Regions from separate parts of the Exiguobacterium sp. s130 genome, predicted to be linked through region 4. Evidence: riboswitches for the same ligand, from Rfam matches in the RefSeq annotation. Region 4 holds a riboswitch; each other region holds the start of a gene.
What was found. A riboswitch is a leader RNA that binds a small molecule or an ion and turns the genes downstream of it on or off. The one in region 4 is predicted to bind thiamine pyrophosphate.
Positions count from the first base shown of each region.

Region 1: linked by a shared signal. The riboswitch ahead of thiD (bifunctional hydroxymethylpyrimidine kinase/phosphomethylpyrimidine kinase) and the one ahead of HZS85_RS04825 (ECF transporter S component) in region 4 are both predicted to bind thiamine pyrophosphate.
Region 2: linked by a shared signal. The riboswitch ahead of HZS85_RS09995 (thiamine phosphate synthase) and the one ahead of HZS85_RS04825 (ECF transporter S component) in region 4 are both predicted to bind thiamine pyrophosphate.
Region 3: linked by a shared signal. The riboswitch ahead of thiT (energy-coupled thiamine transporter ThiT) and the one ahead of HZS85_RS04825 (ECF transporter S component) in region 4 are both predicted to bind thiamine pyrophosphate.

Region 1 covers NZ_JACSNI010000005.1:99,965-107,274, reverse strand. Annotated here, with positions in the region: gene HZS85_RS13075 (YitT family protein) at 1-702, shown strand, start outside; gene HZS85_RS13070 (CHASE3 domain-containing protein) at 904-1,542, shown strand; gene HZS85_RS13065 (ArsR/SmtB family transcription factor) at 1,587-1,955, opposite strand; gene HZS85_RS13060 (hypothetical protein) at 2,014-2,355, opposite strand; gene thiE (thiamine phosphate synthase) at 2,469-3,107, opposite strand; gene thiM (hydroxyethylthiazole kinase) at 3,097-3,864, opposite strand; gene thiD (bifunctional hydroxymethylpyrimidine kinase/phosphomethylpyrimidine kinase) at 3,845-4,648, opposite strand; TPP riboswitch at 4,764-4,874, opposite strand; gene HZS85_RS13040 (murein hydrolase activator EnvC family protein) at 4,939-6,216, opposite strand; gene HZS85_RS13035 (murein hydrolase activator EnvC family protein) at 6,418-7,310, opposite strand, start outside.
Region 2 covers NZ_JACSNI010000003.1:458,042-465,351, forward strand. Annotated here, with positions in the region: gene HZS85_RS09980 (MFS transporter) at 1-719, opposite strand, end outside; gene HZS85_RS09985 (OsmC family protein) at 910-1,335, shown strand; gene nagZ (beta-N-acetylhexosaminidase) at 1,332-2,552, shown strand; TPP riboswitch at 2,609-2,711, shown strand; gene HZS85_RS09995 (thiamine phosphate synthase) at 2,794-3,387, shown strand; gene HZS85_RS10000 (FAD-dependent oxidoreductase) at 3,384-4,328, shown strand; gene thiS (sulfur carrier protein ThiS) at 4,325-4,525, shown strand; gene HZS85_RS10010 (thiazole synthase) at 4,528-5,292, shown strand; gene HZS85_RS10015 (ThiF family adenylyltransferase) at 5,289-6,296, shown strand; gene HZS85_RS10020 (hypothetical protein) at 6,419-6,775, shown strand; gene HZS85_RS10025 (exonuclease SbcCD subunit D) at 6,912-7,310, shown strand, end outside.
Region 3 covers NZ_JACSNI010000002.1:571,189-578,498, reverse strand. Annotated here, with positions in the region: gene pknB (Stk1 family PASTA domain-containing Ser/Thr kinase) at 1-1,696, shown strand, start outside; gene rsgA (ribosome small subunit-dependent GTPase A) at 1,722-2,627, shown strand; gene rpe (ribulose-phosphate 3-epimerase) at 2,630-3,286, shown strand; TPP riboswitch at 3,309-3,418, shown strand; gene thiT (energy-coupled thiamine transporter ThiT) at 3,478-4,038, shown strand; gene HZS85_RS06910 (thiamine diphosphokinase) at 4,040-4,642, shown strand; gene HZS85_RS06905 (amino acid permease) at 4,698-6,101, opposite strand; gene rpmB (50S ribosomal protein L28) at 6,242-6,430, opposite strand; gene HZS85_RS06895 (Asp23/Gls24 family envelope stress response protein) at 6,714-7,076, shown strand; gene HZS85_RS06890 (DAK2 domain-containing protein) at 7,102-7,310, shown strand, end outside.
Region 4 covers NZ_JACSNI010000002.1:193,115-200,424, reverse strand. Annotated here, with positions in the region: gene HZS85_RS04850 (hypothetical protein) at 1-291, opposite strand, end outside; gene HZS85_RS04845 (alpha/beta fold hydrolase) at 446-1,264, shown strand; gene HZS85_RS04840 (NAD(P)/FAD-dependent oxidoreductase) at 1,336-2,367, opposite strand; gene HZS85_RS04835 (energy-coupling factor transporter transmembrane component T family protein) at 2,423-3,145, opposite strand; gene HZS85_RS04830 (ABC transporter ATP-binding protein) at 3,117-4,646, opposite strand; gene HZS85_RS04825 (ECF transporter S component) at 4,643-5,215, opposite strand; TPP riboswitch at 5,316-5,415, opposite strand; gene HZS85_RS04820 (50S ribosomal protein L25/general stress protein Ctc) at 5,511-6,182, opposite strand; gene HZS85_RS04815 (GNAT family N-acetyltransferase) at 6,473-7,310, opposite strand, start outside.

The DNA.
Region 1 (7,310 bases), on a different contig from region 4:
CCAATCGGATTAACACAATTGCTCTTAAACATTCCCCTCTTCCTTTTAGGTTTCCGTTTCTTACGAAAGCGATTCATGTTCTTATCTGGCATCATTGTCGTTGCCTCTTCTTTTTTAATCGACTGGATTCCGACTCAGATCGTTCCCGAGTCATTGAACGATCCGCTTGTTGCCTCCATCTTTGCCGGTCTAGTCTCTGGTCTTGCGATGGCATTGATTTTCTTTGGTGGCGCATCGACAGGTGGACTCGATATTCTTGGAAAGTTTTTCTTTGCTCGTTTTCATAATTGGCCACTTCCTCGCATATTTCTGATACAAGATCTTGTCATCTATATCTTGGTATGGTGGGTCTTCGATTTGAAACACGTTATGTATGCTCTTATCATGAGCTTCGTTCGCGCCAAAGCTCTTCAAACGGTTTACAGTTTTTATTCCGCTTCTAAGCAATGTATCATTATTTGCGAAAAGGCGGATGAAATAAATGAAGTCATCACAAAAGAACTTGGTCGTGGTGTGACGATCCTTGATGCACGGGGAGGATACTCCAACCGAACGAAGAAAATGGTCTATGTCGTCGTTCAAAATAATGAAATCGTCCGTTTGCAAGAAATCGTTTCTTCTGTCGAACCTAACGCGTTCGTTACGTTCTCAGAAATCCATACTATTTTTGGGAATTATAAGGAACATTCGTATTCGTTTTAAACTCAAGCGCAGCCTAGCTGTGCTTTTTCTATTTCGTTTACTTTAAAACAGCTTCTCGTATTGCACCAGCTTTCCTGCTTTTTTATTCGGAATACTGATTTTTTTACTTTCTTCTCCCTATTCAAAAAATGGACAGGCTTCACTTTTTTTGCGATAGTAGTTAAGCTTATGACATGTCTATTTATTTAAAGGAATGATTGCATGCACTCACTTTGGCGTCAGCGTATTCTGCTGATCCTTTTGATCAGTTTATTCGCTTCTATCCCAATCATTTACGCCCTATCCGGTTATCGGACGATTGCAACGATAACAGAGCAAATGAAGGATCATGACATACCGTTAATCAATCAAGTGGACCAGTTGGTTGAACATAACCGAGATCGTGCCAATGCGGTGCGTGGTCTTTTATTGTATGAAGATAGTCGTTATCTCGAACAGTATTACTTTTCTACTTCTAAAATTCATGATTTACGAAACAGTCTAAATCAATCGTCGACCACGCCAGGAGCAATCAAGGATTTACTACGTCGCAATAATGTCTGGGAGTCCGAGATTGAACGAGTATTCGTCGTCTATGAGCGTCAGAGTCCAACGGCAGCAAAGCGCCTTGCCAAACAAACGACGCAAACGACACAAACGATTCTCGAGGACTTATCTCGTGTGAAAGATGATTTGTATAAGACACTTCAAGCAAAATTACAACAATCAGATACTTTAGTCGCTAGATATAAATGGATGTGTCTCAGTCTCTCTATTCTGTCCTTTTTATTAATTAGTGCGACAATCTTTTTTTCCCACCGGTTCGCACCTAACAAGTCAGACGAATCGTCCTTAGAGTAAACGAAAAGCGCAGCTTTGGCTGCGCTTTTCGTTTACTCTAAGAATTATTCAGATACTGCTTTTCCCTCTTGTACATGCTCCATCGCCATATGAACAAGCGACGACACATGATGGTCATCTAAAGAATAATACACGACTTTTCCATCTTTACGAAACTTGACGAGCCCTTGTTTTAACAGGGAGCGAAGATGATGAGATGCTGTCGCAATCGAGCAGTCGACAGAAGCAGAGACATCACAAACGCACAATTCCTCTTCGATCGTCAACGCATAAACGATTCGTAGTCGTGTCGCATCTGAAAGGATCTTAAATAATTTTCCGATTTCAAGCGTCGGAATCGTATCAACGACTTGTCCAATCTCAGACGCACGCTGTTCATCAATAGCAATCGTTTCACAACGGGGAATGTCCATGTCCGTCACCTCGTTTCTATTTCTATATTGCACCATGAGAAACAGGACATTTGCAAGTTCAGCGCATCCGCCTACGAATGAGCCAAAATACAACCCATCCCCCTACGTAATCACCGATATCCCAAACGATTCGATTTTGATCGACCGCACGTACACCGATATCGATGATCTTCGTACTCTCCAATCGATTCCTATAACGCTTACGTAATCGAGCAGGAATCGGGAGACGAAGCAGTATTCGATAATAGATGTCTAAGTGGGTGTGTCCCCAAATTTCTGTAGCGATCGAACTTGTCTTGATATACAACGGACGTTTGTAGCGTCTTTCATACTTTTCCTTCAGCAAGAGAGCCATTTCATAAGATACACGATTAGGACGCGGAAATAAAATTTTCCCCAAATGGTAGATCCCCCGATTATCTACGCGAATGATTTGTGGTTCCAATCGATACCGGATCCAATAGCCCCGAAAACGGATCGTCTGCCATTTCAATACAATCACCTCTGAACGGATTATACCCTGTTCTGAAGAGATTGATGCCATTCCCGTACAGCATCTGTCATATGTTGTGCAGCACGCCGTCGATCTTCTTTAGCAAAAATTTCCGAGATGACCGCATATCCTTCTAATGGGATAGGAAGAGAAGCGACATTCGTTGCCGTAATTCCGCCAATGCCAATTAAAGGTAAGCGCACGGCTTCGCGAATCGCTTGAAGCATCGTGTGTGACATCGAGTCGGCGTCTGCTTTCGATGACGTCGCAAATAGAGAACCTACACCTAAATAAGATGCTCCATCTCGTTCTGCTTCAATCGCTTGCGCGACGGTTGCTACCGATACGCCGATCACAGTGTTCGGTAAGAGACGTCGCGCTGCGGTTAGAGGAATATCTTCTTGTCCGATATGCAAACCAGCTCCGACAAGTAACGCAATATCAATTCGGTCATTGATAATCAAAGGAACATCATGACGATCCGTCAGTCTCTTTAACCGGACTGCCTGTTCGAAGAATTCCTTTCCCTGCGCTGTTTTTTCCCGTAATTGTATAATCGTTGCACCACCTAAAATCGCTTCTTCAACGACCGTTTCGATTGCAACTCCCGGATGATATCGACGATCTGTCACCGCATAAATGGAATAATCAATTGACATGTTCTACCACCTCCATCAAATCTTGCTCCGTCATCAGACTGATTGCATTGAACAACTCTCGTTTGAAATTACCTAGACCTTTTTCTGATGCTGCCTGTTCTCCTGCTTTTCCCATGATAAATGTTCCGTGGACTGCTGCCTCAAATGCAGAATATCCTGCACCAAGAAAACTCGCAATCAAAGAAGCTGTCATACACCCCGTACCTGTGACGTCTCCGAGACGCGGCGTACCTACTTGTAGTTCCACTTCGCGCATGCCATCCGTGATGTAGTCGATTGGACCTGTGACGACAATGACGGACTTTTGTTTACGAGCGAATGCACGAATGATTTCTCGATCCATGATCTCATCACTAGCAGCATCGACTCCTTTTGTTCGTCCATTCTCCCCAAGCAATGTCTTGATTTCTGAAGCATTTCCTTTAACGACCGTACATCCGAGTCTACTCAATTCTTTTGAAAAGGACGTACGCAATGATGTGGCTCCCGCTCCAACTGGATCAAGGATGATCGGAACGTTCAAGCGTCTCGCTTCGCTTGCGGCGAGTCGTTGAGTTGCTTGCATGTCTGCATCAATTGTTCCAATGTTCAAGACAAGAGCTTGCGCGCGTCGAACCATCTCTTCCACTTCGCGAATATCCTCCGCCATGACTGGAGATGCGCCAACGGCAAGTGTGACATTGGCGCAATCATTGATCGTGACTGTGTTCGTCAAATGATGAATGAGTGGTTTGTGTTTAAGAATGGTCGTAAACATGTGAATCCCTCCAAAGTGAATGAAAATGATGTGTCGGTCCAATCCCTTGTCCGAGAGCAAATCCATGACGAATCGCCTCTGTAACATACTTCTTGGCCTGACGTACACTGTCCGGTAAAGCTTCTCCAAGTGCCATCCGTGCCGCAATCGCTGCAGATAAGGTACAGCCTGTTCCGTGAGTATGTTGATTATCTAACCGATCTGATGTGAAACGGTATTCTTCTTGCCCGTCCCATAATAAATCCGTGGCAGCTCCCGGTAGATGTCCACCTTTTAACAAGACAGCTCCAGTCTCCATAGCCAACTGATGCATCGCAAGTCGCATCTCCTCTAGATTAGTAACTGATTGCCCTGTTAAGCGCTCTGCTTCCGGTAAATTTGGTGTGACGAGTGTCGCAAGTGGCAGTAACTCCGCGATTAGTGCTTCCTCTGCCTCCGTCCGCAATAGGGCATGCCCGCCTTTTGCGACCATGACAGGGTCTAGTATGATTGGAACTGTCTGTTTGCGAAGATGTGTTGCAATGACGTGAATCGTTTGTGCATTCGAGACCATACCGATTTTGATAGCATCCACACGAATATCTGAAAAGATTGAAGCTAATTGGGCATCAACGATTTCCGATGATAACTCTTCTACTGCTTGAACGCCCAGTGTATTTTGAGCCGTTACCGCTGTCAAAACACTCATCCCATAAACGCCCAATGCCGAAAATGTCTTTAAATCTGCCTGAATTCCAGCTCCACCACCGGAGTCAGATCCCGCAATCGTCAATACATGTTTCATATTTTTCTCACCTTTCCATCGAGCAATGTAAGGGAGTTGTTACCGACAAAAAAAGCGTCGACCGCTGTAAAAAAGCAGTCGACGCTATACGAAATCGTTATCCAACCACTTCGGTATCCGTTCGGCTCAACTTTCCTACGCTGGTATTATCCAGTTCAGGTAATAGGGTCGAAAACAGATTGGTTTTCCTCTCAGCCGGATTCCTCCAGCTCCCCTAGTTGCTCAAGTATTCATTTCGCCTTAACTGTAGCATAGCGGCAAGAAAAAAACGAGCCGAAGCTCGTTTTGAATTATAGATATGCTAATGGATTAACTGCATTCAGAGGAGAAGAGGCACTGTACTGATAGCCTCCGACATGTAGTTCGAAATGCAAGTGTGGTCCTGTTGAATTCCCAGTACTACCAAGTGTTCCAACTTGCTGACCTTGAGAAACTGTTTGTCCTGCATGAACAGATAACGAACTCATATGAGCGTAGACTGTCGTATAGACTTTCCCGTCAAGGAAGTGAGAAATCATGACGTGATTTCCATAAGGCCCACCACCTGAAGCTGTAATGACCGTTCCAGCTGCTGCTGCGACGATTGGTGAGCCGACCGAACCACTGAAATCGACACCATTATGGAACGTATAGCCGTTCGCACCGCTTGCTGGTCCAAACCCTTGTGATACGCCACCAGAAGATGGACGAACGAATTTCCCACCGCTCGAAACAACGGGTGAAGCAACTGAAGTAGGTGATTCTGAACTCTTACCTGCTTGTTTTGCTGCTTGAGCATTCGCTTTAGCGGCTTTTTCAGCTGCTGCTTTCTCGGCTGCTGCTCTTTCAGCCGCCACTTTAGCTGCTGCCTTCGCTGCCGCAATCGCACGTTCTTGAGCTTCAAGTGTCGCTTGTAGTTCTTTCGCGTCTAGAAGTTCTGTCGTAAACTTCGTCTTACCTTTTCTTAATTTTTTAAGCGTAGCACTGCGTTCTTTCATTTGAACTTTCAACGCTTTTTTTTGTTCGATTAATGTTTTCTTCTCTTCAACCTGCTCCGCCTTTTTTTCAACGAGCGCTTGTTTTGCTTCCGCTAGCTTTTGTTGGGTTGCGATGTAATCCGAAATCATTTTATCATCTTGCTCCGCGATTTTTTTCCCTGCCATGACACGACTAAATAAATCACCTAAATCCTTCGATCCAAAAATGACTTCTTCCCATTTGATTGAGTTTCCATCGTTTTCTTGGAAGACACGTAGACGATCACCGAGTAGTTCTTCTTGTTTTTTCAACATCTCTTCGTAGCGAACGATGTCTGCTTTTAATTCATCGATTCGCAAATTCAATTTCTCGATTTGTTTATTTTTTTCGGAAATCTGAAAAATCTTTTCGTTGATCGCTGCATCGATTCGATTGATTTGACGTTGTTCTTTCGAAATTTTCGACTCTTGTTTTTTAATTGCTTTTTCTAATTTACGTTGTTCTGCGGCATTTTCAGCCTTTTTTTCTTTGATCGTTGCTGCCGCAATTGGTTGTGTTCCTGTTATAAGTAATGCTCCCAAAACAATGGTAGAAATTAGTTTTTTTAGCATATATCGTTTTCCTCACTTATGTTTTTCATATTTTATTATAGTATTCAAGTTTCTCTCATATCTGAAATAGATTATAGCACCCTAATCGTTTCAAAAAAATTTCATTTACATTTCAAATGAAAACATTTTTTGTAATATAATCATTTATTTTTTGAAAATCGCAAAAAAAGAACCGCTGCATAAGCAACGATTCTTTACTGTTTAAAACATCGTCATTGGGTTCACTGAGCTGGCTGGACCAGTTGCACTATAGCTGTATCCACCGACGTGGATTTCAAAGTGTAAGTGTGGACCAGTTGAATTCCCAGTGCTTCCACGTAAACCGATTTGTTCACCTTGACTGACGCGTTGACCTGCGTGAGCATTGAGTGCGCTCATATGAGCATACAATGTTGTGTACGTTTTACCGTTTAATTGGTGAGCAATCATGATGTGGTTTCCGTAAGGACCACCACCTGATGCTGTAATGACTGTTCCTGTTGCAGCTGCAACGATTGGAGTTCCAACCGGACCACCAAAGTCGATCCCGTTATGGAACGTATAACCGTTTTCTCCACCTGCTGAGCCATAGCCTTGCGTGACAGCCCCAACCGTTGGATGGATGAACAGACCACCGGATGATGGTGACGGTTTAGGTGTCGCAGGTGCTGACGGTGTTGGCGCAGCTGGTGCTGGCGCAGGTGTAGATGCTTTTGGAGTCGATTGTTTCGTCGAACCAGAAGGTTTCGCGGCTTGCGACGCTTTCTCTTGTGCTGCCTGCTGAGCCGCTGCTTCTTTAGCTGCTTGTTGCTCAGCTTCTTTTTGAGCCGCTGCTTGAGCTGCTTCAGCTTCTGCTCGCGCTTTTGCTTCACGTGCTGCTTGAGCTTGACGCTCTTTTTCGATACGTGCTTCACGTTCACGTGCTGCCTTTTCAGCTGCAATCGCTTTTTCTTGAGCAATCAGAATTTGCTGGACTTCTTTTGCATCCATCAATTGTGTTTCAAATTTCTCTTTTTTCTTACGTAATTCTTTTAAGCGTTTGTTTCGCTCTTTTAATTGCGATTCAAGTTCTGCTTGTTGGCGTTTCAATTCTTGCTTTTCAACAACCAATTGTG
Region 2 (7,310 bases), on a different contig from region 4:
AGTTCCGTTTGCAGGATCGGCACGAGGTACGTGTAGACGACGTAAGTTGCTCCGAAGCCGAACGACGGAATGAAGAAGGCGATCAGGATCCGTGGATTAGCGAGCAATCCAAGCTGCTCCTTGATTGAACCGGAGCCCGTCGATTGCTGGACGGGAACGATCTTCCACACAGCGAGGAACGCAATCATTCCCATGACTGTCGTCAGCCAAAACGTGGCTGCGAAGCCAGCGTGTTGACCGATGAACGTACCGATCGGAACACCAAGGACGTTCGCGAGTGTAAAACCACCGAAAATGAACGAAACGGCGACACCGCGCTTCGCGACAGGTACGCCATCGCTTGCGACGACCATTGCGAGCGAGATCAAGACACCGGTCAGGATGGCTGTCAGGATGCGGGTGGCGAGCAATACTTCGTAACTTGGAGCAAAACTACTGGCAAGGTTCAGTAAGACCCAAACGAGTAACAGACGTAGAATCAGGCGACGCCGTTCCAAGTGACCGATCAGCGACATGACAATCGGTGTACCAATCGCAAAGGAGATGGCAAAGGCCGAGACGAGCGTACCGGCTGTTGCGATCGTGATATTAAGAGCTGAGGAGATTTCAGCGAGGATCCCGACGATGACGAATTCGCTTGTTCCGAGAACGAACGTCAGGAGCGACAACGTGGCGATCAACAGCCAATCGCGTCGACTTAAACGAGTAGTAGGTGACATGGATGATTCCTCAATTCTGGCGCTTGCGCGCGAAACTATGAGTAACAGGATAGCATGAAACGATTTCGTCGGGTATCGCAAAGCGAGAATTCGGGAAAAGAACCATTATTCGAAATAGCGTGTGAATTTCCAGGCTTGCTGTTTTTTGCGTATACTACAGAAGAAGACTACTGACAAAGGAGTGGAAACGATGCAAGCGACAGTGACATGGAACAAACAGATGGGGTTTAGTGGACAGACGGAATCAGGGCATCATCTTGCGATGGATGCAGCACCGGAGAACGGTGGCGAAAATCAAGCACCACGACCGACTGAACTGCTGCTACATGCCGTTGCCGGCTGTACTGGAATCGACATCGTCTCGATTTTAGAGAAGATGCGCTTGACGATCACTCATTTCGAAATGGATATCGAAGGGGAACGGGCAGAGGATCATCCGCGGCGTTTTACGTCGATCTCGATTCATTACCGGCTTGAAGGTGATCTCCCGGAAGATAAGGTCCGTCGCGCCATCTCGTTATCAAAAGATAAATATTGTTCGGTTTCGCAATCCTTGAACGCTGAGATTTCCGTCTATTATTCCATCAATGGTGTCCGGAGCGAGGATCCTTTGTGAAGAAAGTAGCACTGATCGGTTGCCTGTTGCTTGCAGGGTGTGCGCAGGAGACGACGGAACCAACGAAACCATCACAACCAGCAACGAAGCAACCGACGGAGGCGAAGAAATCAAAGCCTGAGCCGACAAAGGAAGAACAACAACAAGCACGATTAAAGCAGCAACTTGAAGCGATGTCGACGTCAGAAAAGATCGATCAATTGCTCTATATCGGAGTTGCCGGAACGGAACTTTCAGCAGCTGACCGGAAATTGTTGCAGACGCATGCGATCGGTGGGGTCTTACTGCTTGGTGGGAATATTACGTCAGAAGATCAACTCTTGACGTTCACGCGTGCCATTCAAGAAACGAACCAAAAACCGTATGTTTTCGTCGGGGTTGATGAAGAGGGCGGACGGGTCAGCCGGGTACCGGATCAACGATTACGTCTCCCGACGAGTCAACGGATGGCGCAAGGTGCAGATGCTGCAAAAATGGAAGATGTCGGACGTACGCTCGGTCACCTGTCACGATTTTATGGGTTCAACATGGACTTCGCACCGGTCCTTGACGTCAATAGCAATCCGAACAATCCAATCATCGGCGACCGTGCGTTAAGTGCTGATCCGAAGACCGTTGCGACTCTCGGTACGGCCCTGATGCACGGGATGCAAGAGACGGGAACGATTCCGGTCGTCAAACATTTTCCCGGTCACGGCAATACGAGTGTCGATTCCCATGTCGGTTTGCCGAAAGTGACAGCATCAAAGGAAGAACTGAAGCGAACGGAACTGTTACCGTTCCAAGAAGCGATTCAAGAGGGCGCCGAGATGGTGATGGTCGCCCATATTCTCTATCCCGCGTATGACGACCAAAATCCATCTTCGCTCTCGAAGCCGATCTTGACTGACCTCTTGCGTCAACAACTCGGATTCAAGGGTGTCATCATCACGGATGACCTTGTCATGGGGGCGATCACGAAACGATATGGTCTCGCGGAAGCGGCACGCCAGGCACTTGTCAATGGAGCTGATATGGCGATGTTTTCGGAAGCAGGTGCCTATCCGAAGGTCCACACCGAAGTGATGCAAGCCGTTAAAGACAAAACGCTGACGCCTGCGATGCTCGATGCTAAAGTGATGCGGATCTTAAAGCTGAAGCAGACCTATGCCGACAGCCAGAAGCAACAGCGACCGACGAAATCGGAGCTTATTCAGCAAGTGGAAGCGCTCAACTAGGACTAGCGAAGTAAAGCAACTCATGCTAGACTAATGGGGCAAGCCAATTAAACACGAAAAGACACTAGGGGAGTCTCCCAGCAGACTGAGACGGAAGTATCCGGACCCTTTGAACCTGATCTAGTTCGTACTAGCGGAGGGAAGTGGCTCGAAACCTTAGATATCCTTAGCGCTTTAGCGCATTTTCGGACCACTCCCTTCAACGTCGGGAGTGGTCCTTTTTCGTATGGAAAGGAAGAACATGATGCGTTTACATCTGATTTCGACGGGATCCATCAATCCACGCGATGGAGTGGAAACCTTTCAATCGCTTCAACCATATACGGATCAGCTTCATCTTCGAGAACCGAATTTGTCGGCAGCAGAATTGCTAGAACTGATTGACGCGCTCCTTGCGAAAGGGTATTCGCCTAATCAATTAACCGTTCATGACCGGGTCGACGTCGCCCATGTCGCTGGTATCGGTGTGCAGTTGACGCGACGATCCTTATGTGTCCGCGATGTTCGGCGACACTTTCCGGATCTCATCATCGGGAAATCCGTCCACTCTCTGGCAGAAGCACTTGCAGCAGAAGCGGAAGGAGCCGACCGACTGCTGTACGGTCATATTTATCCGACAGCGTCGAAACCAAACGTGCCACCGCGAGGGATCGACGCCTTGAAGCAAGTTGTCACCTTCACGACGAAACCAGTCATCGCAATCGGCGGGATCACTCCTGATCGCATTCCTGAAATCGCAGCGACCGGTGCAAGCGGAATCGCCGTCTTATCCGGTATTCTCGGTCAAGCGGACCCGCATGCTGCCATTCAGCGTTATCAGGGGGTACGGGTATGACAGATCACATCATCATCGGCGGTGGAGTCATCGGTTTGACGCTTGCTTACAGTCTCGCTTGTCAGAACGAATCCGTTCTTGTCCTTGATCGCGGAACATGCGGACAAGGGACGAGTCGGGCGGCTGCCGGGATGCTTGCGACGGACATCGAGCTGAGAGAAGAATTGCATACGCTTGCCGCTCGAAGTCGCCGTCTGTATCCGTTGCTCGCACGTCGCCTTGAGAACGAGACCGGGATCGATTGTGGCTACCGGAAACAACCATTTTTATTGAAACGAAATGGACAAGAATACTTATTTCCATCGGTCGGTCAAATCGATCCGCGACGACTGACGACTGCATTGATGCATGCCTTACGAAATCGTGGGGTACCAATCGAAGAACAGGTGGACGTCACGCGAATCGAGGAGAGTAATGATTTCATTAGGGTTGAGTCGAACATGGGAACGTGGACGGGACGAACGGTGACGGTTGCTGCCGGACGCGGGTCCCAAGCCTTGCTCGATACAGCTGGCATTTCGATTGCGACATATGGGGTCAAAGGGGAGTGTCTGGCGGTCCGTCTCGCAGGTCAGCCATTACGCTCGATCCTGTTTGATGACGCCGTCTACCTCGTACCGAAAGCGGACGGACGGATATTGATCGGTGCGACCGAACTACCGCACGACGAGACGATCGGTGTTAGTGTCGCAGGAGTCACGTCACTGCTTCAAGCAGCAGAGCGTCTCTATCCATCGATCCGTGATGCTGTCATCGAAGAAGTCTGGTCAGGCGTACGACCACAAACAGAGTCCGGCTTGCCATATATCGGAGTCGCTGATTCATCCCGGCGGATCTTTATAGCGACGGGGCATCATCGGCATGGCATATTACTCGCACCGGCGACAACGGAAGTCTTGGCAAACACATTACAGTTGACTCTAAAGGAGGAAGTCCGATGAACATTACGATTAACGGCAACGACCACACCATTGAACAGATTGAAACGATTGAGGATATGCTCACGCAACTTGGCTTAGGGGAAAAACTCGTCATCGTCGAACAGAACCGACAGATCATCGACCGCGGAGCTTACGATCAAACGGTCGTTCGGAACAATGACACATTCGAAATCGTTCATTTCGTAGGAGGAGGATAAAGATGTTGAAAATTGGAGAAAAGACATTCGAATCACGGTTATTACTTGGAACGGGGAAATATACGGATGCTACGGTACAGCAGGAGGCCATCGATGCGTCCGCTTCACAAATCTTGACGTTCGCTGTCCGGCGGCTCGATCTCTTCGACAAACAACAATCGAATTTCTTGGAGTCGCTTGATTTAACGAAGTACGATTTACTACCGAACACGGCTGGTGCGAAGACAGCGGAAGAAGCGGTCCGGCTAGCAAAGCTTGCGCGGGCATCCGGTATGTGTGACATGGTCAAGGTTGAAGTGATTGGGTGCGATAAGACATTACTACCTGACCCAATCGAGACGTTACGGGCTTCTGAAGAGTTACTCAAAGATGGGTTCATCGTCTTACCGTATACATCGGACGACGTCGTCCTTGCACGACGACTCGAGGAACTCGGCTGTCATGCCATCATGCCGGCTGCGTCACCGATCGGTTCCGGGCAAGGCATCCTCAATCCGCTCCACCTAAAGTTCATCATCGAGCAGACGTCGGTGCCTGTCATCGTCGACGCTGGCATCGGTTCTCCAACTGACGTCGCCTATGCAATGGAACTGGGAGCGGATGGTGTCTTATTGAACTCCGCTGTCGCCCATGCCCAAGATCCGGTCAAGATGGCGCACGCGATGCGACTAGCTGTCGAAGCAGGGCGCTTCGGCTACGAAGCGGGAAGAATCGAGAAGAAACAGTATGCAGTCGCGAGTAGTCCAACGAGTGGATTGATTCGATGACACGTTATTCACGTCAAACTCGATTTCGACCGATTGGAGAAGCAGGACAAGCACGCTTCGCAACAGCAAAGGTACTGATCATCGGGATGGGGGCACTCGGAACAGCATCGGCAGAACAACTCGTTCGCGCTGGTGTCGGCGTCGTCCGAATCGTCGACCGTGATTATGTCGAGTGGAGTAATCTACAACGGCAACAACTCTATACGGAGGATGATGCACGGCACAGCATACCGAAGGCGATTGCTGCAAAAGCGCGACTTGAAGCGATTAATTCGAAGGTGATGATCGAAGCACATGTATTAGATGTCGACCGGGCAGCGCTGACGTGGCTTCTCGATGATATTGATCTCATCATCGATGCGACGGATCATTTCGATATTCGTTTACTGATGAACGATATGGCATTGTTGCGCTCGATTCCGTGGATTTACGGTGGCTGCATCGGCAGTTACGGGATTACTTTCACTGTTCGCCCGGGAGAGACGCCATGTCTGCATTGTCTGCTCGATCAATTACCACGTGATCAGGAGACGTGTGATACGGCGGGAATCATCGGTCCAGCTGTTCAGATGGTCGCCTCTCTACAAGTGACGGAAGCGTTGAAGTGGTTGAGCGGGAAGACGGACGCGTTGCGGACACGTCTGCTTGCCTTTGACGTGTGGTCGAATACATTCCAACAAATCAACGTCCAGTCACTGAAGCAAACAGAGTGCCCCTCGTGCGGCATCGAGCCGTCTTATCCTTATTTATCGAATCAAACGGTGCGTTTCACGGCACTGTGCGGTCGCGATGCCGTTCAAATCCGGGGAGACGGGCAGCGGGATCTCGAACAATTAAAACAACGCCTCCAGCCGGTTGCGTCGATTTCCGCCCATAATCCATACTTGCTGGCGTTTACGACGGATGAGCATCGAATGGTCGCCTTTCGAGATGGTCGTGTCTTGATTCATGGCGAGGCGGATCTCGTTAAAGCAAAACGACTGTATCACGCCTATTTCGGATAAACGTTCATAAAACAGTAAAACTAATTTTAAAAATATATGTTTTAAATGTTTAAAAAACAGGTAAATAAGACTTCAGACATAAATCGGTCTACAGGTTTTGAACGTGAAGAGGAGTGATTCAGATGAAACAAGAATTCGATCCGATGAAGGATCAAGCACAGACGGAAGAAACACAGGCGGTTGTCCAGCAAGCCAACTGGAATCCGGACCGGTACCGGACGAACTTGAACCCATTCTATCTGTCACCTTGTAGTGTCGAACGTAGAGAAGATTTGCATCAGGATGCATCGAAGATTCTCGAAGTCGAGACGTCGTCGCCCCTCCAACAACTTTTTGAACACAATCAAGCAACGCATACATCCGGACCAACGGGCAAAAAATTTAAGACAGGCATCGTCGTCGGTGTCGGTGCGATCATCGGCGGATCAGTTTCTGTGATTCGTTCCGTCCAACGTTTTAGAAAGCAACGGACGAAGTAATACGCTCGTTGTGAAAGCGCAAAAAGCAGGAGGCATTCGCCTCCTGCTTTTTGTGTTCCAAACGGATGTTCGTCGCAGAACGAACGCTCGCATGCTACACTTAAGCTACTATATTTAAAAAGTGAGTGTGATGAAGATGAAATGGATACATACTGCCGATTGGCATCTCGGTAAAATCGTTCATGGCGAGTCGATGCTCGGGAACCAACGGGCGGTCCTGAGCGAGTTTTTGACACTCGTCGATCGCGAACAACCGGATGCAATCGTCATTGCGGGTGACTTATACGACCGTGCCGTCCCGCCGACAGAAGCCGTTGAACTACTCGATGAGACGCTCGCTGCTCTGATTCTTGACCGGGACATACCGGTCATTGCGATCAGCGGAAATCATGATTCAGCCGAACGGTTAAGTTTCGGAACGACGTTACTCCAACGGGCGGGTCTACACCTTGTTGGAAAATTGACGCCGGTCATCAAGCCGGTCGCGATCAAGGGAGTATCATTTTACCCGGTGCCATTTGCCGATCCTGCGACC
Region 3 (7,310 bases), 380 kb from region 4:
AGATGCCATCTATTACATCGTCATGGAGTATATCGATGGTATGACATTAAAGACATTTTGTGAAAATCAAGCATTACCTGTGCCGCAGGCCGTCGATATCATCGCTCAAATTTGTGATGCGATCGATCATGCCCATGCACACCGAATCATCCATCGCGATATCAAACCGCAAAACATGTTGATTCGAGAGGATGGTACCGTCAAAGTAACGGATTTCGGAATCGCTGTGGCGATGTCGAATGCGACTCTGACGCATACTATGTCCGTCCTTGGGTCTGTCCATTACTTCTCGCCAGAACAAGCAAAAGGTAAATTTGCCGATGAGAAGTCGGATATCTATTCGCTTGGTGCTGTCTTATACGAACTTGTGACAGGACAAGTACCGTTCGAGGGTGATTCACCGGTTGCAATCGCTTTGAAGCATCTGCAAGATACACCGCGTCGTCCATCCGTCTTGAATCCGAAAGTGCCACAAGCGCTTGAGAACTGTATCATGCAGGCGCTCGCAAAAGCACCGCATGACCGTCAGCAGTCCGTCGCAGCCTTTAAGGCAGATATGGTGACGGCGTTGTCTGACGAACGAGCAAGTGAAGGCATCCGAGGTGCAGAAGAGGATGAGATGGAAAAGACGATGGTCTTATCACCTGTACAAGTGCCAGAAGAATCAAAAGCGGAACCGGACACACCTGTCGTCACGACCGTTCAACCGAAACCGTCAGAAAAGAAAAAGAAAAAACGCTGGTGGGTCATCCTATTATTACTGGTATTACTCGGTGGAGCGGCTACGACGTTTGCGATGTGGCCGGATCCTACCGTTACGGTACCGTCCGTCGTCAAAACGGATGGAGATGAAGCGGAAACGAAGCTTGAGAAACTTGGATTTGTTGTCGAGACGACAGAACGAAACAGTGATACGGTCGATGAGGGAGACGTCATCAGTCAGACACCGCGTGAAAACGCACAGGTCAAGAAGGGCTCGACAGTCAACTTGGTCGTCTCTACCGGAAGTGCTCCGGTCGAAGTACCGGATGTGACAGATGACGCTGAAAAAGAGGCGATTGAGACGTTAAAAGAGGCTGGATTCGCTAAAGTCGAGGTCGAACGTGAAAAGTCGGATGAAATCGAGCGAGGTAATGTGATCCGGCAATCGATCTCGGCTGGTACGGAGGTCATCGCGAAAGAACAAACGATTACGATCACCGTCTCGGAAGGAACATCTTCCTTCGAGTTGAAGGATTTGACGAACTTATCGAGTGACGAAGCAAAAGCCTACCTGGACGAAAAAGGGCTCGATGGAACGTTCGAGCAAGAATTTTCTAGCGACGTGAAACTCGATCAAGTTATCCGTCAATTCCCACAAGCAGGGACTCAAGTCGAACCGAACGACTCCGTGACGGTCTTCATCTCAAAAGGTGAGGAAGAAAAAACGTTGACAGCGACGTTCCCTGAAAAGGTCGTCTATGACGCAGTCAGCGAGAACGAGGACGAGGAACCACCGAAACAAGTCATCCGGATTGAGACGGAAGATGCGAAAGGGAAGCGGACCGTCATCGAAGAATCAATTGACCAAGATGAGACATTCGACGTGCCGGTGACGATTGATCCGGGAGAAGAAGGCAAGATTACGATTTATAAAGACGATACGGTGTATCGTTCAAAAACCATCACGTACAATCAAGCAAAAGACGCACAGTGAATGTGATGAAAAAGGAGTGCATAGGATGACGGAACAACGCATCGAAGAGAATCGAGAAGGAACGATCATACGCCTGCAGGGTGGCTTTTATGATGTCATGACACCAGAAGGAGAGGTCCGTTCACGGGCAAGAGGGAATTTCCGAAAACGCGGCATCAGTCCAGTTGTTGGAGACGAAGTCGTTCTTCATATCGAAAGTGAGACCGGGTATATTCTCGAAGTGAAGGAGCGGGACAACTTTTTAGTACGCCCGCCTGTCGCGAATATCGATCAAGCGTTGCTTGTCGTCTCGGCTGCAGAACCTGATTTTTCAGCGCACTTGCTCGATCGTTTCCTCGTCTTGATCGAAGCGAAGGAAATCCAACCCGTCATCCTGTTAACGAAGATGGACTTGCTTGATGATGTCAAAGGTCCTGCAGTTAGAGAGGCAATTGCCGCTTACCGGAAGATTGGATATACGGTCATCGAGACATCCAGTGAGACGTTGTCGGGTGTTGAGCAAGTCCGTCCGTTACTGGCCGGGAAAACGAGTGTTCTTGCCGGACAATCTGGAGTTGGGAAAAGTTCGCTCTTGAACGCACTTGAACCAACACTCGACTTAGAGACGAGTGCGATTTCGAAATCACTCGGACGTGGGCGGCATACGACACGACACGTCACGTTGATGCCACTTGCCGAAGGCTTGATTGCTGATACACCAGGTTTCTCGAACCTTGATTTTCCGTATGATATGGAAATCGAGGATGTACGGTGGAGTTTTCCTGAATTCGTGGCTGTACAGGACGAATGTAAGTATCGAGGATGTTTGCACTTGAATGAACCCGGATGTGCTGTCAAGGAAGCCGTCGAAGCACAAGAAATCATGTCCTCTCGTTATGAGAACTATGGTATGTTTATAGACGAAATCAAGAATCGAGCCCGGAGGTATTGAAGATGATTAAAATTGCACCATCTATCTTATCAGCAGATTTTGCGAATCTTGAGCGTGATGTCAAAGCAGTCGAGGCAGCAGGCGCGGACTATATCCATTTCGATGTCATGGATGGTCAGTTCGTACCGAATATCTCGTTTGGACTACCTGTGCTCAGCAGTTTACGTCAAAAGACGGATATGGTCCTTGATGTCCATTTAATGATTGACCAGCCAGAACGTTTCGTTGAAGATTTCGTTAAGGCAGGGGCAGATATCGTGACGTTCCACGTCGAAGCGACGAACCACGTCCACCGTGTTTTACAACAAATCAAGCTATCCGGTGCAAAAGCAGGGGTCGTCTTGAATCCTCACACGCCATTATCGACGATTGAACACGTCCTTGAGGATGTCGATATGGTCTTATTGATGACGGTCAATCCGGGCTTTGGTGGACAAGCCTTCATCGAGAATGTCATGCCAAAACTCGCATCACTTGCACAAATGAAAGCAGATCGTGATCTGACATTTGAAATCGAGATTGATGGTGGCGTCAACCCGGAAACAGCAAAACTTTGCATCGAAAACGGCGCGAACGTTCTTGTCGCGGGATCAGCAATCTACAATGCACCAGATTATGCGGAAGCGATCACTAGCATTCGTCAAGGGGCTGCCGTATAATAAGAACGAGAAAACGAAATATGATGACCGCAAGGGGTGTCGCTTGAAAAGCGGCTGAGAGGAGTCTTTTAGACTTTAACCCTTCGAACCTGTTCCGTTCAAACGGACGTAGGGATGTGGCGCACGCAGGCAGTACGGCGTTCGTCGTATTGCCTTTTTGCGTCCTCTCGTACAATGAAGGAGGAAATAGCATGAAACGGTTACAAATGATGATGGAAATTGCCATCTTCGCAAGTCTCGGGGTCGTCTTTGATTTACTGATTCCATTTAAAATGCCACAAGGCGGTTCAATCAGCTTAGCGATGTTACCGATCTTTGTCATGGCATTTCGCCACGGTGTCATCGGAGGTGTCGTCACAGGAGCGCTTGTTGGTACGATCCAACTGATGTTCGCCCCACAAGTCTTGACGATCGTCCAACCATTACTCGATTACACGATTGCATACGGTGTCGTCGGACTGAGCGGTCTGTTCGCCCGTCAGGTTAGACAAACTGCACGTAACGGACAAAAGAAACGTTTGATGGCGTTCGTTCTCCTTGCAACACTATTAGGCGCAGGACTCCGTTATATCTGTCATGTCATCAGCGGAATCGTGTTCTTCGCGAAATATGCAGAAGGTCCAGTCGTGCCATATTCATTAGTTTATAACGCGACATACATGGTACCATCTTATGTTTTATGCGGTGTCGTCGCGGGTCTCCTCTTTACAACTGCGCCACGTTTACTACGTTATTCAGCACGAGGCGTCTGAGATGCGGGCGATTCTCGTGTGCGCCGGTCCTCAAGAAGAAGTGCCTGATTTGCGGATGCTTTGTCAGTCTAGTGATTTCATCATTGGTGTCGATGGTGGTGTTCAGACTATTGAATTGTTTGGGCTGACATGCGACATGACGATCGGTGATTTTGATTCGCTTGGTTACGTACCTGAAGGAGCAATCGTTCATCCGGCTGAGAAAGATGAGACGGATCTCGAACTCGCCCTTCGTACAGTATCAGAGATGAAACGGTTTGATGATACTATCATCGTCGGAGCAACAGGTGGACGACTCGACATGACCGTTCAAAATGTGTATTTATTGAAGCAATACCCTGAAGCGCGACTCGTCACGAAACGGGAAGAGGTGCGATATTTGGCAGTAGGATCGTATGCAGTCGAAGCCGAAAGCTATCATTATCTTTCTTTCATTCCACTTGTGCCGTCAATCTTGAGTTTAGCTGGAGTCAAATATCCACTTGATATGCATCCTGTTCCGGTCGGAGGTTCCTTGACCGTCAGTAATGAATGGAGTACGTCAGAAGCGACAGTAGAGCTCCATCAAGGAGAACTATTGATGATGCGAACACTTAAGGAATAGAACAAGCATATGAAAAAAGGCCGTGGATGATACCGCGGCCTCTTTTCATATGGCATTATTCTTCGAGTTGGGAAGGGGCGACTCGAATGTCACTTTGAGCCGATAGGTGTTTTCCTTTAATGAACAGATGATAGCTTCCCCACATGACGAGGAAAAATGGAACACCGATGTATAAAGCAATTCGTTGATCCGCTTGAAACGCAAGACTGAAAAGGACAACGACATTAAGTGTCAACGATATCAACGGTAATGCTGGATAGAATGGCGTCTTGAACTTTAGTTCGGATAGATCATGTCCGTTTCGGATGAACTGACGGCGGAACGCAAGTTGCGAAGCGGAAATTGAAATCCAACCGACTTGAGCACCGAGTCCAGCTAAAGACAAGAGCCAGATAAAGACGGTATCCTCTGCGAAAAAAGCTGTCAGAAGAGATAACATCGCAAACATCATCGTAAAGAGTAAAGCGCGCATCGGCACACCACGGGCATTAACATAAGATAATTTCTTTGAAATCATCCCTTCTTGTGCCATTGCCCATAACATTCGGGTCGCGGCATACAATCCCGAGTTCCCGACGGATAATAGTGCTGTCAAGACGACGATGTTCATCAAGTCAGCGGCATACGGGATGCCGATCGCATCAAAGACCATGATGAATGGACTACTGACTCCGCCAGCCGTCTCATACGGAATCAATGCACCGACGATCGTGATCGATAAGACAAAGAAAATGAACGTGCGCCAAACTGTATTCCGGATAGCTTTTGGAATCGATTTTTCAGGCTTATCGGACTCCCCAGCCGCGACACCGATCAATTCGGTCCCCTGAAAAGCAAAGTTGACAGCAATCATCGTCGTCAAGACACCGAGAATTCCGTTCGGAAACCAACCGCTTGCCGTGAAGTTTGCAAACAATGAGGATGGACGATCTGCTTCCATCGGTAACCAGCTAAACCAAGCTGCGCCACCAAGAATGATGAAGAAAAGAATGGCGAGTACCTTTAAACTTGAGAACCAGAATTCCGCTTCCCCGAACGCTTTGGCGGAGACGGCGTTTAAACCGAATAACAAGACCGTAAAGACGGTACACCAGACAACGACCGGCACATTCGGAAACCAACGGTCCATCAAACTACCTGCAGCTGTGATTTCAAGTGCGACCGTCACAGCCCAGCCGAGCCAGTAAATCCAACCGACGGCAAAGCCGACCCCTGGTCCGATAAAGCGGGTCGTATAGGTCTGAAATGACCCCGAGACCGGCAGATAGACCGCTAATTCTCCAAGACATAACATCGTCAGATACATGATGGTCCCACCCACGATGTAACTGAGGACCGCCCCGAGAGGTCCTGCTTGTGAAATCGTTAATCCTGACCCTAAAAATAAGCCTGTTCCGATAATTCCACCGAGTGAAATCATGAACAGGTGTCGACTCGTCATCTCTCGTTTGAGTTGCATGATGACTTCCCCCAATTCTGACAAAATAAAGTACGTTCCTATTGTAAGCGTTTTCAATAAAAGCGACAATTAGTTTATGAGAAAAATAAATGAGGGCATAAAAAAACCGGAAGGGAAGATTCCCATCCGGTGGTTGCGCCTTATACGCGTTCGACTTTACCTGATTTAAGAGCTCGAGCTGAAACCCAAACCTTTTTTGGCTTACCGTCGACGAGGATACGTACTTTTTGTACGTTGACTCCCCAAGTACGTTTTGTTTTGTTCAATGCGTGTGAACGGTTGTTACCCGACTTTGGCGATTTCCCAGTAACGTAGCATTTACGTGCCATGCGTTCCGCCTCCTTTTATGTTGTTTTGCGTTCGTCCTAATAGACACTTTGCTATCTTAGCATGGTGTCAGGGCGGTTGCAACATAAAAAAAGTAGCTGACAAGAAAAAAACTTGACAGACAACCTCGAAATTTAAAATAATGGATGAGGATGATGGTAAAAGTTCATTTGACCGCTACTATTTTTCACTTATTCATTGTATAGTCAGTACGGCGACTTTTCAATAGTAGGTCCTTATAGTAGAATTATGAGAAGAATACAATATTCAAAGGGGGCTACTCAGGTGGCGATCGAGATGAAAACGACCTATGGAAAGATTGATGTAGATAATGATGTCGTCGCGCAACTTGCGGGCGGCGCAGCAATGGAATGTTTTGGTGTCGTTGGTATGGCATCCCAGTCTCAAATCAAGGATGGTCTTGCTGAACTCTTAAAACGTGAGAACTTTGCACGCGGTGTCATCGTTCGACAGGCTTCAGAGCAAGTTCATATCGATATGCATATTATCGTAAGTTATGGGACGAAAATCTCAGAGGTGGCGAACAACGTACAGAGTCGCGTGAAATACACGCTCAGTCAGGCACTAGGTCTTGACGTGACATCTGTGAACATCTTTGTCCAAGGAGTCCGCTTGACGAATGTCTAAGGCGGAAATAGAGGAGGAAACTTTAGTGAGTGTAGATCGTTTAACAGGAGCGCAGTTAGTCAAGATGATTCAAAATGGCGCGGCGAATCTTTATCAAAACGCAGATTTCGTCGATTCATTGAACGTCTTCCCTGTGCCAGATGGTGATACGGGAACGAACATGAATTTGACGATGACTTCAGGAGCAAAAGAAGCAGGTAAATCCACTTCGGATTCTGTATCGGAAGTCGCGAA
Region 4 (7,310 bases):
AACGTGTTGGAACTCGCGCCCTTGGACACTCGGAGGTAGGAAGTATAAATCAAATCCTTCGTGTTGCACATATCGATCTGGCAAGCGCATCTTATCTGGTTTTTGCTGACAAACCTTCAACAAAGCCGCCGTTTGTTTTTTCGGGAGATCCGGTATCTCTTGACCATCAAAGGTAGTCGAGATACCGCCCCAGTAATTGGCATCATATGTAAGATCTAAGTATTGTTCTTTTCCGCACCCGGCAAGGAGAACTGCTCCTGCGAGAATACTGGTATGTATATAGCGTCTCATGAAAAACCTCCTCTATACGATTGTCTGTATTTTACCATATTTTCTATAATAGACAGAATTTTCTATAACGTTTCAACATCAAGATGTTTGACATCCATTAACTCGGGAATAATAGAGGCATGCATGGTCAATCTGTTACTATGGGGGTTTTATGGTGGGTACATTCATTCAAGCAGTTGATGGCACGAAGATTTACGTTGAGGATGTCGGTTCGGGTCAACCGATCGTCTTTTTACACGGCTGGCCGGCAAACAACAACATGTTCGAGTACCAAAAGAACCTGCTCGTCGAAGAAGGGTATCGTTACGTCGGAATCGATTATCGTGGTTATGGCAAATCAGATGCACCAGCAACGGGATACGATTATAAGACGATGGCGTCCGATGTCAATGAAGTCATCGAACAGCTGAAATTAGCGAATGTCACGTTGCTTGGCTTCTCGATGGGAGGAGGAATCGCCTTGTCCTATCTCTTGCACTACGGGGATTCAAAAGTCAGTAAGCTCGTTCTTGCGGGAGCTGCGGCACCGGTCTTTACGCAACGCGACGGTTATCCATACGGGATGACAAAAGAAGAAGTCGATGCGTTGATTGCCGACACGAAACAGGATCGTCCGTCGATGCTCAAAGGATTCGGGAAAATCTTCTTTGCGAAGGAGCATCCAGAACCGCTACAACAATGGTTCCATGGTCTTAGCATCGCCGCTTCATCCCACGGAACGATTCAGTCAGCAATCGCATTGCGTGACGAAGACTTACGTGGAAAACTCGAGAACATCAAAGTCGATACGTTGATCATCCACGGTAAAAAAGACCAAGTCTGTCCGTTCGAGTTTGCGGAAGAGATGCAAAAGGAAATCCCACATGCGCGACTCGAAGTCTTCGAAGAGAGTGGACACGGGATGTTACTTGACGAACAAGAGAAGTTCAACGAGACATTACTGACGTACGTTAAAGGAAATCAAACCGTCTAATTTAATAAGCCATGGACACGCGTCCATGGCTTATTTTTGTGTACAGAAAAAGCGTGCGCCGGCGCACGCTTTTAAGAGCGATACTTCCGCATGAACCGTTGATCGATCCAGCGCTTCAGGTACCAACCGAACGGGTGAGTCGAATAATGACGACCATATAGGGAAACCGCATGACGCGGTCCCATCGATAAAATCGTCAAATAGTTCGTTTGCGGACGATAGATTTGCAGTGCTTCTTCCTGGAGGTATCGTAAAAGGTTCGTAAGCAAAATTGGCGCTTGTCGGACAGCCGTGACACCATTCTTCGGAATGTCGGGGTAGGCGACGAGGGTCGCCGCGTCACCCGCAGCAAACAAGCTTGGATGATCGAGCGCTTGTAACTGTTCATTGACGAGTAAAAATCCGTTTTCCGTGAAGAGATTGCTGTCTGCAAACAATGCCGGAGCTTTGGCACCCGTCAAGCGGACGATTGCATCTGACTCGATTGGTGGGTGTTGCTTAAAGCGGAGTGGTAGTTCGTCATCTATAGGACGTTCCCTGATCCAGTACACTCCGAGTTCTTTTAACCGTCTCGTAATGGCTTCCGCTGCCGGATGACGAGAAAGGATATCTCGATCCGTGATCAATGTGATCGGTACACCCGCCGCTTTCAAGGACGCCGCCATCTCGACGGCAGCTGGTCCGCTCCCAATCACGACCGGACGCTTTGCTTGTTGCAGTCGCTTTAATGTATCCGGTAACCGGTAGTTCGGTTTAATCGATAATCGCGTCGTATCTTCCGACCAGTCGAATGAACCGATATTCGTTGAGACGACGTCATAGGTGTAACGTCTGCCGGATGCACCGAAGACGACCTTTTCAACAGGGTCGACTTTGATGACGGTCTCCTTGATGAATGGTTTATCATAGGCACGACATAAGGCGGCGACGTCAATACGCATCTCATCCATGTCGTATGTTCCGTCAGCAAGTCCAGAGTACATGCCCGAGTAATATTGGTACGTCGAGGCGTTCAGGACCAGCCACTCGACGTCTTCTGTTGGTCCGTGTGTAATGCAATGCAGGTGAGCGTGACCTGCACCAATCAAGAGGATACGTTTCATGTCGTTCTCCTTCAATCTGTCTTGCTAGAGTGTACCCGTATACGGGTGGCGGTAATCATAGCCAAAAGACAAGACTAATGAATAGGAGGATGACCACGAGATAAATAATATCCTGACGCTGAACGACCGGTACCTCGTAATACGTTCGCTCTGCTGAAAAGTGACGGGCTTCGAGAGCAATCGCCATCCGTTCTGCCCGCTGGATCGACCGTGAGAAGAGCGGTAAGCCAATTGAAAGAAATCCATCACCAGGAAAGCGACTGTGCACATTGCGAATCATCCGGACTTGCCGCAAAACGCGGACTTCTTCGACCAGTTGCGGCAGAAAGCGAATCCCGGCAAGGAATCCGTAAGCAAAGCGGGGCGATAACTTCGCCTGATGGATCAAGCTCATTACGAAACGGGTCGCATCGGTCGTCGTGACGAAAGCGAGGCTCAAGCAGACGAACGTGGCCATCCGCAAGGCAAGTAACCAGCCGTGCGTGACGCTTTCCGACGTGACATGAAACCAACCGAACGACCAAAGAGTATTCGTTCCTTTGCCGAAAGCCGCCATCATCCAGAACGTCAATAAGAATAATAGACTATACGGCGCAAGTCGCTTCAAGAAATCAAAAGGACCCCATCCGGAGAGGAGTAGCAGTGCGATAGCAAAACTCAGGAATACTAACGTTTTGACCCAGTCATTCGTTGCAATCAAGGCAAACATGATCAAAAACAATCCGCTTCCCTTAATGACGGGATTGAGTTCAGCGAACGGGGACACGTTCGTTTGCATCACGTTTCACCTCCTGGAATTGGTACGAAAGTGGACGTTGTAGCTGACAGCGCTCGAGTAATGGAACGTCAGCGAATAACTCGCTTGGGCGACCGTCAAAAGCAATCCGTCCTTGCTCCATGACGAGGACACGATCCGCATACCGGGCGACGAGCTCCATATCATGCGTCGCCATGACGAGTGTCGTACCGTTCTGTTGTTCCATCTGTAACTGTTCCATTAAGCGTCGTGTCGTCAATCCATCTTGTCCGAAGGTCGGTTCATCGAGCAACAACAAGTCTTTCGTTTGTCCGAGCATCGTTGCGACGCTGAGCCGTCGTTGTTGCCCCGTACTAAGAGCAAGTGGTGACTGCTGTTTGACAGATGTCAGTTCCAGCCGTTCAAGCAACGCCGCGCGCTTAACATTCGTCGCTGCCCGGTGACTCCAGTCGATTTCCGCTTCGACCGTCAGCTTAAGAAACTGCAGATCCGGTTGTTGAAAGACATAGCCGACGTGCTCATAAAAGCGACGCCGGGAGTAACGATGAACCGGACGCCCCTGGAGCTGATACGTTCCACGATTGGGAAGCAACCGCCCGAGTGTCGCAAGCAATGTACTTTTCCCGGATCCATTTGCCCCGAGCAGCATCACCCATTCTCCTGTCTGCATGGAAAATGTCGCATCGGTCAATGGATATGGTGCTTTCGTCGATAATGCAGCGACGTGTAACAAAGAGCTCCCAGCTGTAGCGACAGCGGAAGGCACCTGAAGTCGCGCCGCTTGCGGTCCATCTATGGGTAACGTCTCTAAGGTATACGGATACAAAGAGGGAACGGCAATACCTTTCGTTTGAAGCTCTTTGTAATCCTGCGGGAACAGATCCCGTGGATCCGCCGTCGCAGTAATCGATCCGTCCTCAAGTAAGACGACTTGGTCGACGTACGGCAAACAGACATCAAGTTGGTGTTCGATCAAGACGATCGTTAAATCGTGTTCTTTTTGAATCCGAAAAATCAACGCCATCAGCTCATGTTGTCCGATTGGATCAATCTGAGCCGTTGGTTCATCGAGTAATAAGATCGTCGGCTCAAGTGCTAGGACCGCTGCGAGCGCGAGACGCTGTTTCATTCCTCCGGATAGACTCGCGATTGGTGTCGAGAAGGGGAGAGGGAGACCGACGAGTGCGAGTAAGCGTTCAATTCGTTCATCCATCTCCACGCGTGGAATCGAGCGATTTTCTAAACTAAAAGCGATTTCCCGTCCGATCGTCTCCATACAAAACTGTTCTTCTGGATTTTGGAACAGCACTCCGACCGAACCAGAGCGGGTAACAGTTCCAGTCTGTTCGACTTCAATCGTTTCCGGTGTCAGTCCGGCAAGGGCATGAAGTAATGTCGTCTTGCCACTCCCACTGCGACCAAGCAAAAGGGTCGTCCCGTACTCGATCGTCAGCGATACATGATCGAGCACCGATTTTATCTGACCCGGATAGCGGATGCTGAGGTCGTCGACAGTAATCATGCGACGTTCCGTTTCGCTCGTCCTGCCGCAAACCCGTTCAAGACACCGGTCGCAACAAGGCGACGGACGAGAATCGCTGCAAGCAAGCCACCGAGTAATGCGCCGCTGATCAATTGTAAGCCAGTTGTCGCAAGCAACGTCGTCGTTGTGTAGTAACCGAATCCGTTCGCGATTAGACTATAGACGATGCTACCAATCGCGGCTCCGACACCCGATAACATCAAGGTCCATGTGTCATAACGACGGTAACGCGTCATTGCGAAGACGAGTTCCGCACCAAGTCCTTGGCAGACTCCGATCAGAAGAGCGGATAAACCAAAATGACTTCCCGTGAACAGTTCGACGGCTGCCGCGACGACTTCCGCAATTAAAGCGGCACCTGGCTTTTGAATGATTGCTGCGACGAGCGGACTCGCAATGATCCAGATACCAAACATCCAGTTGGCACCGACAGGTCCGAAGATCGCTGAGATCGGTAACCAGAGTGTTGACCAACCGAGATAGATGACGCCGCAAGCGACGGCTAGCATCATCATGACCATGATTTCTTTCATTTTCCAGTGTTGCATCAGATACGTCCTCCTTTGAATGGGGGAGACGCCAAAAAAGACCGCCCTCCGTAAAAAAGAGAGCGGTCCTCAGAAAAACTGCGCGCAGCAGGAGTCATTGGATGTGATCGCTCCACTTTCCTACGCTAGTATGAACTAGATCAGGTTCGAAGGGTCCGAAGTGAATCGTCTCAGCCAATTGGGCTCCCCTAGTGGATATGGTAATAGGTGATACGCTGTTCACTTTAGGCAATCTAGCGCCTGTTGTCAAGACACAAAAAAACGATACGCAACAAAGGGCGTATCGTTAAACGACTTATTTGTTGTCTTCGTTTTCTTCAGCTGTTTCTTCTGAAGACGCTTCTGTTGCTTCCGCTTCGTTGTCTTCGCCAGCTTCTGCTTGTGCCTCTGCTTCCTCGATTTCTTCAAGATCCTGCTCGAGTGTCGATTCGACGACAGCTGCGACTTGAATGTCGCCTTCTGTAACGATGCGGAAATCTTTTTGTTCTGGAAGATCGGCTACAGAAATCGAATCGCCGATTTCGAGGTTCGTGACGTCGACTTCGACGTTCTCTGGTAATTTATCTGGCGTTGCAGCGACTGTTACTTTAAAGAGTGTTTGTGATAGGAAACCGCCAACTTTTGCACCGGCTGCTTCCCCAACGAGTACAACGTCTGCTTCGACTTCTGTTTCTTCATCCATTTTAACGGCGATGAATTCAACGTGATCGACAGTTGGTGTGAAGACATCCATATCACGGCGATTGATCAAGACGTTAATATTTTTACCGTCGAGTTTGAGTGAAATCAAGACGTTCTCACCGTTTTCTCGGACGATTTTAAGCAATTCTTTTTCTTCAAATGCGATTGGTGTACTTTCCACTTTGTAACCATACACGACGCCAAGAGCTTTTCCTTCATGACGCAATTGTTTACGGAGTGAGCGTGGACGTACCTCGCGTTTTTCGGCTGTTAAATTAACTGACATGTTCATTTCCCCCTTGAATTTGGTATAGCCCTCAAAAGGTAATGAATGTAGGAGCAGGACGAATCCTGAACAATATGAATCATGCTAAGACAATCGGTTTCAGACTCTCATGAGTCTGACGCTTTCGTGACTTTGCATTTCTCTCCCAGGTCATTACGCTGATATTGAGAAACATGTGTGAATAAGTCACCGGTTTGATGCGGTGCTAATGAGTTTATACCCCTATGTTTTAAATCCATAAACCTCTTTTTTATCTTTTTGAAGTCGAAAGACCTCCAAACCGCTTGAAATCAAGGGTTGAGAGGTCTTTCGTTTTTTTCATTCTTTATGATGATTCGTTGATTTTCACGAACTAAAACACGAACGAGACGTTCAATTTGCCGCATCGTCGTCTGTCCCATCGTCGAAATTTGAAGCCACTGATTGTAAACGAGATAGTCGCTTTCGTACTGGACGTGATACCCCTGAATGCGCAGAGCGTCGCCTAAATCAGTTGCGAACGGATGAACGATCGTCAGTATTCCCGGCGCTTGTGCTTCCTGTTGTGCGAGCAGTTGGAATCCAGTTGCGCGGACGGCTTGTTCGAGATAGGTCATCTTGATTGCTGCTTGATTAAGATCGAGGGCATCAAGCGCTGCCTGACAGGCAAGCAACAGGTTCGACGAGCCGGAAAAGGCAACCCCTTCCGCATAGAGTCCTAAATCCAGATAACGGGGAATACAGAGAGAAGGTAGGACGCGATCTGCGTGACCAATGAACGCAAGACCCGGTAAACCACCAATCGCTTTCCCGGAAACAGTCGTGACGAAAGTGCAGCCATCGTATGAGAAATGTCCGGTTCCAACAGCGCTGATCGCATCGACGACGAGTGCGGTTCGTTGATCTAACAGCACTTTTACTGCATCAAGATCATAGAGAACACCCGTTGACGTCTCACAATGCGTCAACCAAATCCAGTTGTATGCCGTTTGCCTCAATTGATGAGCGAGTTGCTCCAAATCGATCGGGTGACCGGAGGGAAGCGTATGGATATCAAAAGACTTGCCGGCACGTACCGCATGGTCAATCAAGCGTTGACCGAACTCGCCACCGTTCAGGATCAATCCATGTCCAGTGAGTTGTTGCGCG